DNA from 2 places in the Faecalibacterium sp. BCRC 81149 genome. Region 1 is predicted to be linked to the other one. Evidence: riboswitches for the same ligand, from Rfam matches in the RefSeq annotation. Region 1 holds a riboswitch; the other holds the start of a gene.
What was found. Region 1 has a riboswitch for cyclic di-GMP ahead of D3F01_RS10865 (leucine-rich repeat protein). Riboswitches for the same ligand answer to the same signal wherever they lie in the genome.
Positions count from the first base shown of each region.

Region 2: another riboswitch for cyclic di-GMP. It lies ahead of D3F01_RS07900 (CAP domain-containing protein); the one in region 1 lies ahead of D3F01_RS10865 (leucine-rich repeat protein).

Region 1 is NZ_QXJA01000009.1:94,484-102,249, forward strand. It holds gene D3F01_RS10840 (carbohydrate ABC transporter permease) at 1-182, shown strand, start outside; gene D3F01_RS10845 (antibiotic biosynthesis monooxygenase family protein) at 255-551, opposite strand; gene ugpC (sn-glycerol-3-phosphate ABC transporter ATP-binding protein UgpC) at 667-1,782, opposite strand; gene D3F01_RS10855 (AraC family transcriptional regulator) at 1,910-2,755, shown strand; gene D3F01_RS10860 (MATE family efflux transporter) at 2,803-4,104, opposite strand; cyclic di-GMP riboswitch class I at 4,377-4,452, shown strand; gene D3F01_RS10865 (leucine-rich repeat protein) at 4,611-6,134, shown strand; gene D3F01_RS10870 (hypothetical protein) at 6,109-6,933, shown strand; gene greA (transcription elongation factor GreA) at 7,212-7,697, shown strand; gene lysS (lysine--tRNA ligase) at 7,717-7,766, shown strand, end outside.
Region 2 is NZ_QXJA01000005.1:141,565-149,330, forward strand. It holds gene modB (molybdate ABC transporter permease subunit) at 1-327, shown strand, start outside; gene D3F01_RS07880 (ATP-binding cassette domain-containing protein) at 324-1,370, shown strand; gene bilQ (bilirubin utilization transcriptional regulator BilQ) at 1,494-1,919, shown strand; gene bilR (bilirubin reductase) at 1,921-3,048, shown strand; gene bilS (flavodoxin family protein BilS) at 3,076-3,579, shown strand; cyclic di-GMP riboswitch class I at 3,699-3,774, shown strand; cyclic di-GMP riboswitch class I at 3,900-3,975, shown strand; gene D3F01_RS07900 (CAP domain-containing protein) at 4,108-4,977, shown strand; gene D3F01_RS07905 (hypothetical protein) at 5,088-5,600, opposite strand; gene rnhA (ribonuclease HI) at 5,597-6,061, opposite strand; gene D3F01_RS07915 (ribonuclease J) at 6,465-7,766, shown strand, end outside.

The DNA of each region.
Region 1 (7,766 bases):
CGGCAGACAAAAAGACCCTGCCCATCCTCATTGCACAGCTCCGCAGTGCCGACTTCCTCAAGTTCGATATGGGCAAGGTCTATATGCTGGTGGCCATTGCCATCCTGCCTGTGATCATCGTTTATCTGCTGCTGTCCAAGTTCATCGTCCGTGGTGTTGCACTGGGCGGTGTCAAGGGCTGAGCATTCCGTTCTCTCCTTCGGAAAAAGCACCCGCAGCCAGCAGGCCGCGGGTGCTTTTCTATCCTCTCGTGCTCAGCCGGCTTTGGCAATGCGCTGCATCGCGGTGGAAGCGACATGCTTCTCCTTGATGGTGCGGAGCTGGGCCATGTGGTCGGTGTTTACGTGGGCCTGCTGCTGGGCTTCGGAGTCCCACTCCTCAACGATGAGCAGCTCGTCCGGGTCGGCGGCGCTCAGGTAGTAATCGTAGCGCTCAAAACCGTCCTCCTGCTGGACCTTTGCCAGAATGCCGGCAGCGGCGACCTCCTGCAGAAAAACGTCCCGCTGGCCGGGGAGCATACGGTAGGTGACCAGAAGCATCATGCGTTCCATGGTGAAATCTCCCTTATAATGTTCCAATGTGTGTTCTCTTAGACAAAAGCCGCCGGAAATCGCTTCCCGGCGGCTTTTGCTTATTAGGAGGATCAAAAGATGATCCCTGGAGAACTTAGTTCAGGATGGTCTGCTCGGTCTCGACATCAAAGACGTGGACCTTGTGCGGATCGAATGCAACGCGGACGGTGTCTCCGTTGCGTGCCTTGGAGGTGGGAGCAACACGGGCGGTCATCTTGTTGCCCTTGTACTCCAGGTACAGGTAGATCTCAGCGCCCATCATTTCGGACACATCGACCTGAGCCTCCAGGTGGCAGTCGGGGTGCTTTGCCATAAACTCGGGCTCGTCGTCGATATCCTCAGGACGGATGCCCATCTTGACCTTCTTGCCAACGTAGGAATCCAGCTTGCCGTCAGCGGTCTTTTCCTTGGGCAGGGGGATGGTGTCGCCGCCCAGGTCAATGGCGTACTGATCGCCGTTCTTGGTCACGGTGCCGTCCAGGAAGTTCATCTGGGGGCTGCCGATGAAGCCGGCAACGAACATGTTGCAGGGCATATCGTACAGGTTCTGCGGGGTATCGACCTGCTGGATGATGCCGTCCTTCATAACAACGATGCGGTCGCCCATGGTCATAGCCTCGGTCTGGTCATGGGTAACGTAGATGAAGGTGGTAGCCAGCTTCTTGTGCAGCTTGATGATCTCGGTGCGCATGCTGGTACGCAGCTTTGCATCCAGGTTGGACAGGGGCTCGTCCAGCAGGAAGACTGCCGGGTTACGAACCATTGCACGGCCCAGAGCAACACGCTGACGCTGGCCGCCGGACAGAGCCTTGGGCTTGCGGTCCAGCAGGTGCTCAATCTCCAGGATCTTGGCAGCCTCGTGAACGCGGCGGTCGATCTCGTCCTTCGGGGTCTTGCGCAGCTCCAGACCGAAAGCGATGTTCTTGTAAACGGTCATGTGGGGGTACAGAGCGTAGCTCTGGAACACCATGGCGATATCACGATCCTTGGGGGGAACGTCGTTGATCAGGCGGCCGCCGATGTACATTTCGCCCTTGGAGATCTCCTCCAGACCGGCGATCATGCGCAGGGTGGTGGACTTGCCGCAGCCAGAGGGGCCGACGAAGATGATGAACTCCTTATCCTGGATCTCCAGGTTGAAGTCGGTAACAGAAGGAGCAGTAGCGCCCGGATAGATCTTGTAGATGTGCTGGCAGCTAATCGAAGCCATAGGTCATTGCCTCCATTAAAATTTTTCTATGTTATGGCACCTTGACGGTGCACGCTCTCGTTGGTATTATAATAGCAGATAACTTTGTGATATAAAATAGCATTTTATTGATTTGAGGTGTCAGATATTGCTTTATGATTGGACAAGCACCGCAGCCCTTGGCGTGGTGCGGGATATCCAGCCCAAAGAACCCCTGACCCTGACCGGCGAGGGGCTGTGGGTCTGCCTGATCTCCAGCGGCAGATGCACTGCCAGCCTGACCGATGCCTCGCCCTCCCCGACGGGCAGCGCACTGATCCTGCCGCCCCAGAGCGCGGCTGCGGGCCATCTGGTGCTGAGCCGCGCCCCGTTGACCCTGACCCCGGAAGGGGAGAGCCACCTGCTCTGCATCCAGCTGACCGGGCAGGCGGCGGTGCAGTTCCTTGCCGGGCTGACGGAGCTGCCGTTCCTGGCCCGGGGCGAGACCTGCCCCGCCGCCGCAGAGCTGCTGGGCCGCCTTGCCGCCGAGGCCGATACACCCCGCAGCCGGGCTGCCAGCCAGCTGGCCTTTGCCCTGCTCTGTGAGCTTGCGGGGGCCGACAGCGCCGCCCCGCCTCTGCCGCCGCTGGTGGAGGCCGCCATTGAGGATATCCGCCAGAACTACGCTGGCCTGTACGGTGTGGAGGAGCTCAGTGAGCGGCTGGGGGTCTCCAAGAGCCACCTTGTCCGCACCTTTACTGCCGCCGTAGGGGTGCCCCCGGGGCGCTACCTGACCACCGTGCGGGTGGAAGCTGCCATGCGGCTGCTCCTGCACCGGGAATACACGCTGGATGTCATTGCCAGCCTGTGCGGCTTCTCAGGGGCCAACTACCTGTGCCGGGTGTTCAAAAAAGAGACCGGCCAATCCCCCGCACAGTGGCGGGCCTTGGCCGGTCAGACAGCGCGGCCCCTCAGCCCGGCGGAAAGCCAGCGGGAGCAGGCACTGTATATTTAAAATGTTCAGGAGTCGGGGCAGCACCCGGCTCTTTTCTGTGGAGGCGTTCAGCCGCACACAGACTGCGGGCGCTTGAGCAGGAACACCGTCAGGGCCAGCGTGATGGCCTCGGCGGCGGGGAAGGCGGACCACACGCCGTTCATGCCGAACAGGGCGCTCAGGATCAGCGAGCAGGTGACGATGGCGGCTACGCCCCGGCTGACCGAGGTGATGGTGGCCTCGGTGGGGCGGTTGACCGCACCCAGATAGCCCGCCGCAACAATATTGCAGCCTGCAAAGAAGTAGCCCAGGAAGTAGATGCGCATACCACTGTGGGCGTATTCGGCCATCAGTGCAGAGTTCTCGCTGTTGAAGAGGGCAACAAAGGTATCGGTAAAGCCAAACACGGCACCGTACAACACCGCCGCCAGCGCCAGCGCAGTGCCGCAGCCCAGCAGAAGCAGCTTTTTTGCCCCGGCCATCTCATTTTTGCCGTAGCACTGGCTGATCAGCGGCTGGGCACCCTGGGCCACGCCGTTGAAGATGGCTGTTGCCACCAGCGCAAAGTTTGCCACCACGCCATAGGCGGCCACGCCCACGTTGCCCGCCAGCCGGAGCAGCAGGAAGTTGAACACGGTGGTGGTCACGGCAGAGGAGAGCTCCCCGACAAAACCGGAGATGCCCAGCTGGCAGCTCTGCACCAGCAGCCGGGCCGAGGGAGCCTGCCGGACAAAGGTGAGCGTGTTGCTCATTTGAAAGAAGTGGCGGCTGCAGATGGCGATGCTGAGCACCGGCGAGATGGCCGTTGCCAGCGCCGCGCCGGGCAGGCCCAGCCCCATGGGGAAGATGAAGATGTAATCGAACACCACATTGAACAGGCTGCCGCTCAGGGTGGCCACCATGGCAAGGGACGGGTCGCCGTCGTTGCGGACGAAGGCCGAGAAGATGTAGTTGCACATGAAGAAGGGTGTGAACAGCAGGAAGATGCGGGTGTAGTTCAGGCCCAGCGCCACGATGTCCCCATCGCCGCCCATGAGCTGCAGGAGCGTGCCCGGGCAGAACGCGCCCGCCAGCATGAACGGGATGGCGATCAGGCAGGCGCAGAGGATGGCGTTGGAAAAAAACCGCTGCGCCCGCGCCTCGCCCTGCGCCTGCAGGATGGCGTACCGGGTGGCCGCACCCAGGCCGATCATCGAGCCGAAGGCAAAGATCAGGTTGTACATGGGCAGGCAGAGGTTCAGCAGGGTCACGCCGTCGGTGCCCGCCGCCTGGGCGATGAAATAGGTGTCGGCCAGAATATAGCACGAGGTGCCGATCAGACCGAAAATATTCTGCGACACATACTTGAAGAACTGCTTTGTCAGGTTCATGGATGCTTCCTTTCCGCAGGGAGAATAGGGGCGTGAAACGTAAAAACGACTACTACTATATCATAAAACCTGGCATATTTCAACGAAAAAACGAGGAAACACGCCGCCGTTCCCCAAGCGGAACACTTCTCCCCGGGGAGATGCCGCTATCCGAAAATGCCATACAGATACTTCCTCTTTTGTGCAACTCGCCAAAGATGGTTTTGGGTTATTGACAAAAAAAAAAAAAAAAAAAAAAATTTATGATTTTTGTGTAAGATGCCACATAAAAACAGAAGAATCGGCAAACCAGCCGGAAGGCTGCGGCGCAAAGCTACAGGGCCTGTAATATGGCAGCCAGCTGCACTTTCTCAACCATACCGCACATGGGCATCACCTCAAGGGGCGGTAGATTCCCAAAGTACAAAACGCAGAGCGTTGTACCAGCCATTTGGCCGGTGCGGCGCTCTTTTTGCTTTGTGCGGGCATGGTTATATTTTGGGAGTATTCATAAAAGGAGGATTTTTATGAAAAAACGACTCATAAGCTTGCTGGTTGCGGCGTGCATGATATTTGCACTACTGCCAGTAAGTGCAATTACAGCATTTGCAGAGGAATCGGTATTAACTGGTTACTGTGGTGCTGATAACTCTTACGAAAGCCAAACATACTATTGTTCCACACAGTATAACGGAGCAGCTCAAACTTTTACTGGCACATATTATCGCAACGCAATCTGGACACTTACACCTAATGGTGCAGACACTTATAAGCTGACCATCTCTGGTACTGGTCAGATGGGAGATTTTGGAACAAGCTGGTCTTTTGGTAAGCCGTGGAATTATGCACTTGCTGAGAAAGAATCAACAGCTGTTACGGAATCCAGAAATAAAATTACAGAAATTGAAATCGCAGCCGGAATTACAGCGATTGGTGCACATGCGTTTGAGGGATACGAAAAAATCTCTAAAATTGAACTGCCTGATAGTGTAACAGAGCTTGGTGAATACGCGTTCAATCATTGCAGTGGCGTTACTTCCGTAAGGCTTTCAAACAACTTGACCGAGATCAAAGCCACTGCTCTCAGTGATTTGGGTACAACTAGTAATGTGGTAGGTTCTGTTGCGAATCCTATTTCCATTACACTGCCTGATTCTTTGCTTTATATCCGCGGTAAGGCGTTTTCACTTTCCAATGGAAGCGGCCTAAAAGGGGATTTGACGATACCTGACAATGTTCAGAGTATTGGAGAGGATGCCTTTGTAAATAATCATGGCTTAACAGGAAATTTGACTATCGGAAAATCTGTGAAAGAAATTGGAGGGGGTGCTTTTTCGAGTTGCAACTTTACTGGTAAATTGTCTGTTCCCGGTTCTGTAACCAAGATCGGTGAAAAAGCATTTATGAGTAATAAATTTACCTCTATCCAGATTGCAAATGGAGTAACCAGCATTGGCGAGTATGCGTTTAGTGGATGTACGAGTGTGCATTCGATTGACCTTTCAAGCATAGCACAAGCTACCTATGGGGATAACGCTTTTGCCTCGATGAGTACAAAGCTTATTTATGTTGACAATTTAACGCAAAAGAGCACTGTTGAAAGTACCCAAGGATTCACAAGTTCTGTATTCGCTATTACCAACGGCGGTACTTTCGCAGAGAATGCTACTTTTGAAGAAGGTAAGCTGGCTATTCCTGAAAAGACTGATTACACCTTCAAGGGCTGGTATGAGAATGCCGAGTTTGACGGTAATGCAGTGACCACTGCTGAAACTGGTAAAACTTATTATGCAAAGTGGGAGCTTACCCCCGTTGCCGCAACGATGACTGCAACCACTTCCAAGAGCGCCTATCTGGTCAATACTCCGGTTGATGTGAACATTACCGTTAACCCGGGCACCTATGGGGCAGAGATTCACAAAGGTAAAGTTGCTCTGACCTACGGCGACGAAGTAGAGAAGGTGGAGCTGAACGGCAAGGAACTGGATAAGAAGGACTACACGGTTCAGGAACTTGCTCAGATGGATGGGCCAGGCTCAGCAGAGCAGTGATCTCAAGGCGACCCTGAACGTGACCTACAAAAAGACCGGCAGCTACACCTTTGGTATTGCAGTGAACGACAGCAATGACGAGACCATCTGCAATGCGGATGCAAAGGTCGTTGTTGGCGAAAAGGCCGCTGACCTTACCCCTGCAACCAAGCTCTACACCCTGACTGTCAAGAATGCTGATGTTACCATTAAGAATGGTGACGAAGAGATCAAGGCTGAGAAGAACGGCAAGGGCGAGCTGACCGCCAAGGTGCCCGAAAAAGCTGATGTGACCGTGACCTACACCAGCCAGAGCGATGCGGTTGCATTTGACCAGTGGACTATTACCACCGATGAAACGCTGGATGTAGATGTCAAGAACAACCCCCTGAAGTTCCAAATGCCTGCCGGTGGTGTGACCATCGAAGCCATGACAAAGGATGCCTCCATTGAGGAGAGCGAGCCCAATATTCTGGGCACCGCCGCAGTGGTCGGTACTGCCGCTGCTGGCACCGCCATTCTGGCATGGCAGGGTTATCAGCTGGGCACGGAGCTGTACCTGAAAACCGCTCTGCCCGCTGGTACTGCCATCCCCACAAACCGTGCCGAGCTGGCCCTGCTGGTGTGGAACCATGCCGGTAAGCCCGCACCCGCCGCAGTTCTGCCCGCTGATGCCACCGATACCCAGAAGGCCATTGCCTGGGCTGTGGAGAACGATCTGCTCAAGGCCGCAAAGGACAACGGCGAGACCTATGTGGATACCGATTCCGTGAGCCGTGTTGAAGTGATCCGTGTGTGGAATAAGGCACAGGAAAAGTAAACCCCTTGGAACAAAACCTCTCAGCCGTCACTGCGGAGAGGTTTTGCCCCACAACCAAACCATTCTCTATTCCCAAATAACCTGTGGAAGCGCCCTGCCGGGGAACCGGCGGGGCGCTTCTGCATAGGGGCGGGAGCCGAAACCGCCGCTTTTTCCGCTCTAGCGCCGTGGTTTTTATTGACAAGCCCCCGGCTTGCTATTATAATAGAACAGTCATAATAGCATTCGTGCGCGGCTTTGCGGCTGCGTCAATTCAATAGACAAGGAGAAGATCCAAAATGGCACAAGAAATCAAGATGTCCGCTTCCGGCCTGAAGGCGATGCAGGACGAACTGGAATACCTCAAGACGGTCCGCCGCAAGGAGCTGGCCGAGGAGATCAAGGAAGCCCGCAGCCACGGCGACCTTTCTGAGAACAGCGAGTACGATGAAGCCAAGAACACCCAGGGTCTGGTGGAGAACCGCATCACCGAGCTGGAGCAGATGGTCAAGAACGCTGTGATCATCGACGAGAGCGAGCTGAGTGTGGACAGCGTTTCTGTTGGCACCCACGTCTCCATCAAGATGACCGGCGATGATGAGGCCGAGGAGTACGACATCGTTGGCCGCACCGAGGCTGACCCCATCAACGGCAAGATCAGCGACGAGAGCCCCGTGGGCCACGCTCTGCTGGGCAAGGCTGTGGGCGAGAAGGCTGAGGTCCTGCTGCCCTCCGGCCAGACCGTCGAGTACGAAGTGCTGGCCATTACCCACGCCGCAAACTGAGCCTGAACGGGAGGAAACCATGGAAGAACAAAAGAGAAACCCCGCTCAGGGCCTGTCTGAGAGCGAGCA
Region 2 (7,766 bases), on a different contig from region 1:
CTGGCCTGGTCGGCACAGACGCTGGGACTTTCCAACACCTGGATCTTCTGGCGGGTGCGGATGCCCTGCTGCCGTCAGGGCATTCTGGCCGGTACGGTGCTGGCCTTTGCCCGTGCGCTGGGCGAATATGGTGCCACCAGCATGATCGCAGGCTACACGCCGGGCAAGACGGCCACCATTGCAACCACGGTCTACCAGCTCTGGCGCACCAACGATGAAGCCGGGGCCATGCAGTGGGTGCTGGTGGATATCGTTATCTCGGCGGTGGTGCTGCTGGCAGTGAACCTGCTGGAACGCAGGCAGAAGCAGGGAGGAAAGCGCACATGAGCCTGGAAGTAAATGTGACCAAGCGGTTTGATGGTTTTACCCTGCACGCTGCGTTCACGGCAGGGGACACTGCCACCGCCCTTCTGGGCGCGTCCGGCTGCGGCAAAAGCATGACCCTGCGCTGCATTGCAGGCATCGTCCGGCCGGACGAGGGGCGCATCGTGCTGGATGGCCGGGTGCTGTTCGACAGCGCTCAGGGCATCGACCTGCCGCCCCAGCAGCGCAATGTGGGCCTGCTGTTCCAGAACTACGCCCTGTTCCCCAACATGACCGTGGAGCAGAATATCCTCTGTGCCCTGAAGAAGGAAAAGGACCCTGCCGCCCGCAGGGCCGCCTGTGCCGAGGCATTGCGGGCCATGCGGCTGGAGGAACTGGCCAAGCGCCTGCCCGGCGCGCTTTCGGGCGGGCAGCAGCAGCGTGCCGCCCTGGCCCGCATCCTGGCGGCCAAACCCCGCATCCTGATGCTGGACGAGCCGTTCAGTGCGCTGGACAGCTATCTGCGCGAGGAGGTAGAGGGGGAAGTGGGCAGCCTGCTGGCCGGGTTTGCGGGCACGGCCCTGCTGGTGACCCACAACCGGGACGAGGCCTACCGCCTGTGCAGGGAGATGATCGTGATGGACAGCGGCGAGGTGCTCCGGGCAGGCACGACCAGGGAGGTCTTTGCCGACCCCCGCACCCGTGCCGCCGCCCGCCTGACCGGCTGCAAGAACATTCTGCCCTGCACCCGGGTGGGGGAGCATACCGTTCATCTGGCGGGCTGGGAACAGCCGCTGACCGTGGCTCTGCCGGTGCCCGAGGGCTGCCGCGCCGTGGGCATCCGCGCCCATGATCTTGCACCCTGCGCTCCCGGCACCCCCAACAGCCTGCCGGTGCAGGCTGTCTCCACCAGTGAGAATCCCTTTGACTGGAATATGATCTTCACCCTGCCCGGCGGTGAGGTCCGCCTGTGGTGGAAGGTGTCCAAGGAGACAATGGCGGCCCCGCCGCCAAAAGCACCCGCCTGCCTTGCTGCCGCCCCGGAAAATATCATGCCGCTGGTCTGAGGCAAAAGAATCGCTCTCTCCCTGCTCCCGAAACAGAAATACGGAGCAGGGAGAATTTTTTTGAAAAAAGTACTTGACTTTATCAAGTAATGCGATTATACTAGACCTTGTCAAGTAAAGGAGATGCAAAGAGTGATCCAATCGACCATATCCTTCTACGTGATGGAGTTTTACAAGCAGTTCGCAGCCTACACCACCCAGCAGCTGCAGGAGTTTGGCCTGAGCTTTGGCATGATGTATTTTGTGATCTACGTGGGCAAACATCCCGGCTGCACCCCGGCTGAGATGACCAAAAACCTGCACCTGGACTGGGGCCACTGCCAGCGCAGCGTGATCAAGCTGGTGGAAGATGGCTTTATGACCCGGGAAAAGCAGGGCCGCAGTTATCATTTGGGGCTGACCCCGGCGGGTGAGAGAGCATTCCGGACCTGCCACCAGGTATTTTTCGATTGGGATGCACAAAATCTGAGCGGGCTGACCGAAGAGGAACAGCACCAGCTCCTGAGCCTGCTGCAAAAGGCAGCACGGACGAGAAAAGAGAGTGTGTAACATGTACGACACCATCCTGAGCCCCATTGATTACGGTGGATTGCAGCTGAAGAACCGCATCATCTTTGCCCCCACCACCTTCGGCCTTTCGGACGAGGAATATCTGGCAGAGATGGAGCGGCTGGCCAAGGGCGGCTGCGCCATGATCATCATCGGCGACGTGCCGGTGGCCAAGAGCCGGTTTGAGAAGTCCCTGTTTGACAAAAAGGGCTTTGCCTTCTATCAGCAGATCTGCGAGACTGCCCACAAGTACGGCTGCAAGGTCTGCGCCCAGCTCCACCAGACCGATACCGACATGATGTCCATCATCAAGTGCATCCCGGGGATGCTGATGAAAAAGATCACCCCCGACCAGCTGCGGGAGCGGATGAACGATGCCGTGGGCCCCTACATCACCAAGATGTCCCAGAAAAAGATCCATCAGATCATCGATGGCTTTGGTAAGGCCGCTGTGCTGGCAAAGCAGGCGGGCTTTGACATGGTGCAGGTGCACGGCGACCGGATGTGCGGCAGCTTCTCTTCCGCCATCTTCAACCACCGCACCGATGAATACGGCGGCAGTGCCGAGCGCCGCGCCCGCTTTGCCGTGGAAGCTGTCAAGGCAGTGCACGCCGCTGTGCCCGGCATGGCCATTGACTACAAGCTGGCTGTCCGGCAGGAGAACCCCCATTACGGCAACGCCGGTGTGGTGGAGGAGGAACTGGCCGTGTTCGTGCCCCTGCTGGTGCAGGCAGGCGTGACCAGCTTCCATGTGACACTGGCCAACCACTCTGCGCTGGAAAACACCATCCCGCCGGCCAGCCACCCCGAGTTCAAGGAGACCGGCTGCTTCCTCAAGTTCTGCGATGAGGTGCGCCGGTATACCAGTGTGCCGCTCTGCGGTGTGGGCGGCCTGAACGACCCCGATTTTGTGGAGCAGCAGCTTGCCAGCGGCCGCATCCAGTGTGCGGCAATGTGCCGCCAGCTGCTGGCCGACCCCAACTGGGTCAACAAACTGCAGAGCGGCAATGCGGCAAAGATCCACCGCTGTGTCCGCTGCAACAAGAAGTGCCTGGGCGGCCTGATCGCCCATCAGGGCACCCGCTGTATCTATGATGCCCTGAACGCAAAAGAACAGGGCAGCATCTGATATCAAAGAGAACAAAGGAGAATGACCATGAGCTACGCCATCGTTTTCAGCAGCAAGACCGGCAACACCCGCCTGCTGGCCGACACCCTTCGCGCAAGCTTGCCCCAGAATGAGTGCACCTACTTCGGAGCACCGGCCCCGGAGGCACTGGAGGCTGAGACCCTTTACATCGGCTTCTGGACGGACAAGGGCCATGCCGATGACACCCTCACCGCCTTTTTGCAGACCCTGAAGGGGAAGCAGGTCTTTTTGTTCGGCACCGCAGGCTTTGGCGGCAGTGCGGAATATTTTGAGCAGATCCTGGCAGCGGTGCAGAAGTCGCTGGATGAGAGCAACACGGTCATTGGAACTTATATGTGCCAGGGCAAGATGCCCATGACCGTGCGCCAGCAGTACGAAAAGATGCTGCAGCAGCCCAACCATGCACCCAACCTCGAGATGCTGATCGAGAATTTTGACAAGGCACTGGCTCACCCGGATGCCGCAGACCTCGACCAGCTGCGCAAAAAGGCGGCAGAGGTGCAGGCATAACGGAAGAACGCTTCAAAAAAGCAGATTTTTTGAGAAGGCTGCTCCAAAACAGTTGACAGGTTCTGCCCGATGTGGTAGGATAATGTCGAGGAAATGGGAACAGTTCCTCAAGGTGAATTGAATATTCTCGGCAAAACAGTCGAAAGGCTGTGACGCAAAGCTACAGGGCCTGTAAAATGGCAGCCAGCTGCTTCTCAAAGAAATCTTTCTTTGGGCGACCTGCTTAGATTTTCTGGGTGTTGTTTTGCTGAGTGTATTGCAGAACAACACCTTTTTTCGTTCTCAAATTTCTTCCCAAAAGAAGAAAGGCACGCAAAACTGAATATCCTCGGCAAAGCAGTCGAAAGGCTGTGACGCAAAGCTATAGGGCCTGTAAAATGGCAGCCAGTTGCTTCTCATCACCTGAGGGTCTCCACAGCGGAGATTGGGTGTTGAGTGACCTTCATCTGAAGCATCAGGTGTCGATTGCCGAGTATACCAGCAATCGACACCTTTTTTCATGGGGCAACACAAAAGAGGTTCAACACCATGCGTAACGCTTCGATGAAAGTCCTGAAGAATCTGGTCTGCTGCGCCGCATTCATCTGCCTGATGTTTGTTCTGGCAATGCCCGCACACGCAGCTTCCAAGGCCGATGAGCTGCTGCAGCTCGTCAACGCAGAGCGTGCACAGGCCGGTGTGGCTCCTCTGAGCATGGGCAGCAGCGCACTGAATGCTGCCGCACAGGCCCGTGCAGAAGAACTTACCGTCAATTACTCCTACAACCGCCCCAATGGCAGCCGTGAGTTCACCATCCTGCCGGAGTACGGTGTGGACGATGTTTCTGTGGGCGAGAACTACTGGGCAGCTGCTGAGGATGCTTCGGATGTGGTCGCCGCCTGGAATCGCTACGATTTCTTCAAGGAGCGGATGCTGGACAAGGATGCCACCTCCGTTGGCATTGGCTACTACGAGGGCGGCGAGTACGGCAATTACTGGGTGATGATCTTCACCTACGCCCGCGGTACCAGTGAGAACGGCTTTGCACAGGAAGTGCTGGCGCTGGTCAACGCTGAGCGTGCAAAGGAAAATCTGGCACCTCTGGCCATGGGCGATGCCAAGCTGCAGGCCGCCGCCGATGAGCGCGCAAAGGAAGTGGCAAAGGTCGCTTCCCACACCCGCCCCGATGGCACCAACTGCTTCACCGTGCTGAAGGAGTACGGCGTGTCTGATACCGCCACCGGCGAGAATGCCGCCTGGGGCGAGACCACGCCCGAAAAGGTCGTTGCAGACTGGATGGCTTCGGAAGGCCACCGTGTCAATATCATGGACCCCGCCGCCAAGTATATGTGCCTTGGCTACAACTACGATGCCAATTCTCAGTGGGGCCACAACTGGATCCAGATTTTCGCAAAGTAAGCGGATGACTTCCATTGAGCGTTGTACGATGAAATAAAACAGAGCAAAAAGAGATGCACCCCGCTCCCTGAACCGGTTTCAGAAAGGCGGGGTGCATCTCTTTTGTTTTTTTATTCTGCTGCCATCTCAGCCACATCCTCGGGGCTGAAGTCGCCCAGGGGCAGGATGAGCCGGCCCAGCGTCTCCTGCGGCAGGGCGGCAAGCCGGGCACTCTCGTCCGCAATTTCGGCAGGGCAGAGGACGTGCACGCCGTCCGCCCCGGTCTCCACCCGGGCGCGGTGGCCGGTGGCAATGTACTGGATGCCCAGCCGGTCAGCCGCCGCCAGCAGGGCGGGGAAGCGCAGGTCGGCCGGGGCAACGGTCTCCTCGGCCAGCTGGCTGGCCAGTTCGCTGGCATTCAGGGTGATGCACTCGATGCCCAGAGCCTTGGCGGCTTCCTTGGCGGCATCCACAACGGGGTCATCGGTGCACAGACGCACCACAGCGCCCATCACCGCAAAGCCCTGCTGCTGTAAAATGCGGACAGCTGCTTTGCAGCCCGTGCCGCCGCACAGGCCCACCAGCACCTTGTCCTGCTGTTCATAGGTATCGAACCCGCTGCCGGGCAGAAATGTATCGCTCATCGTCCCTGTCTCCCTCCGTGTGCCTGACTTTGTGCCACGGCCAGCTGGTCGCAGCGCTCATTTTCCGGGTGGCCTGCATGGCCCTTGACCCAGACATAAGTGATCTTGTGCCGGGCTTCCTGCTCCAATGCCTGTTCCCACAGGTCGGGGTTCAGGGCAGGGGAGCCGTCGGACTTTTTCCAGCCCCGGCGCTTCCAGCCCCTGGCCCAGCCCTTTTCCAGCCCATTGATGACGTACTGGCTGTCAGAGCACAGCCGCACCTCACAGGGCTCCTTGAGCTGGCGCAGGGCCTCGATAAAGGCGGTCAGCTCCATCCGGTTGTTGGTGGTGGAAGCATCGCCGCCGCTGAGCTCTTTTTCGTAGACCTTGCCGTTGAAGCGGTAGCGCAACACTGCACCCCAGCCGCCCGGGCCGGGGTTGCCGCTGCACGCGCCATCGGTGTAAACTTCGACTTGTTTCATCTGTTTCTCCCGGAACTTGAATTTTTGGATACTTCTATTTAGAGCTATTTTTCCGGTTCTGTCAAGAGGAAAACGTATCATCCCCGGCTTTTCCGGCAAAGCTTTGAATTGACAAAGTGGACAAGAAATACTATACTGTTTGTAACAAAATGCGTATAGGGGCGCACCGGTGCGGTGTGTCCGGCCGGAACAGGGCAGTGCCGCGGTCGCATCGAACAGATGGACTGACAGGGCAGAAATTACTCCGTTCCGGCCATCCCAGTGCCGAAAACGGGCATGGAAGCGAAAAATTCTATACGATGGTTTCGATGGGAGCGGCGGTGCGTTTGCTGCTCCTTCACAGCAGACAGGCCGCTCGCAAAGGGGTGTGCCTGCGTTTTGTAATTGATTTTGGAGGTACCGCATGGCACAGGTCAAAGAACAGAACCCGGCTCAGGCTCAGAACAATCCGAACAGAAACAGTGAATCCGGTGGGGAAAAGCGTACCCGCACCCGCCGCCCTTATTATAACCGGCGGCCCCGCCGTACTCAGCAGCCCAAGGAGGCCGCTGTGCCCATCCACATCTACCCGCTGGGCGGTCTGGGTGAAGTGGGCAAGAACATGACCGTGTATGAGTGCAACGGGGATATGATCATTGTGGACTGCGGCCTTGTATTCCCGGACAGTGAGATGTACGGCGTGGACATGGTCATCCCCGACTTTACCTTTGTGGTGCAGAATAAGGACAAGATCAAGGGCCTGCTCATCACCCACGGCCACGAAGACCACATCGGCAGCATTCCCTACCTGCTGCAGAAGTTTGATCTGCCCATCTACGGCACCCGGCTGACCTGCGGCCTCATCCGAAACAAGCTGGAGGAGTTCGGCCTGGCAGGCAAGACCAAGTTCGTGGAGATCACCCCCAAACAGAAGATCAAGCTGGGCTGCTTTACCGTGGAGCCCATCCATGTCAACCACTCCATCCCCGATTCCGTGGCATTTGCCATTGACAGCCCTGCCGGAACGATCATCCAGACCGGCGACTTCAAGATCGATTACACCCCGCTGGCCTGCGGCGTGACCGACCTGACCACCCTTTCGGAGTATGGTCAGAAGGGTGTGCTGGCTCTGCTGAGCGATTCCACCAACGCCGAGCGCCCGGGCTTTACCGCCACGGAGCAGAAGGTGGCCGCCGGTGTCCGCAACCTGTTTGCCCGTGCCCGGAACAAGCGTATCATCATTGCGACCTTTGCGTCCAATATCTACCGCGTCCAGCAGATCATTGATCTGGCCGTGGAGGATGGCCGCAAGGTGGCGTTCAGCGGCCGCAGCATGGTCAATAACACTGCCATGGCGCAGGAGCTGGGTTATATGCACATCCCCGAGGGCACCCTTATCAGCGTGGATGAGCTGAACCAGTACCCGCCGGAGCAGGTGGTGCTGATCACCACCGGCAGCCAGGGCGAGCCCCTGAGCGCTCTTTCCCGCATGGCCTCCTGCAGCCACCGTCAGGTGCGGGTGGGCCCCGGCGACTTCATCATCATCTCCGCCAACCCCATTCCCGGCAACGAGAAGAGCGTGACCAAGATCGTCAACGGTCTGCTCCTGCTGGGCGCGGAGGTCATCTACGAGAGCATGTATGATGTCCATGTTTCCGGCCACGCCTGCCAGGAAGAGCAGAAGCTGATGCTCACCCTGACCAGACCTAAGTATTTCCTGCCCGTG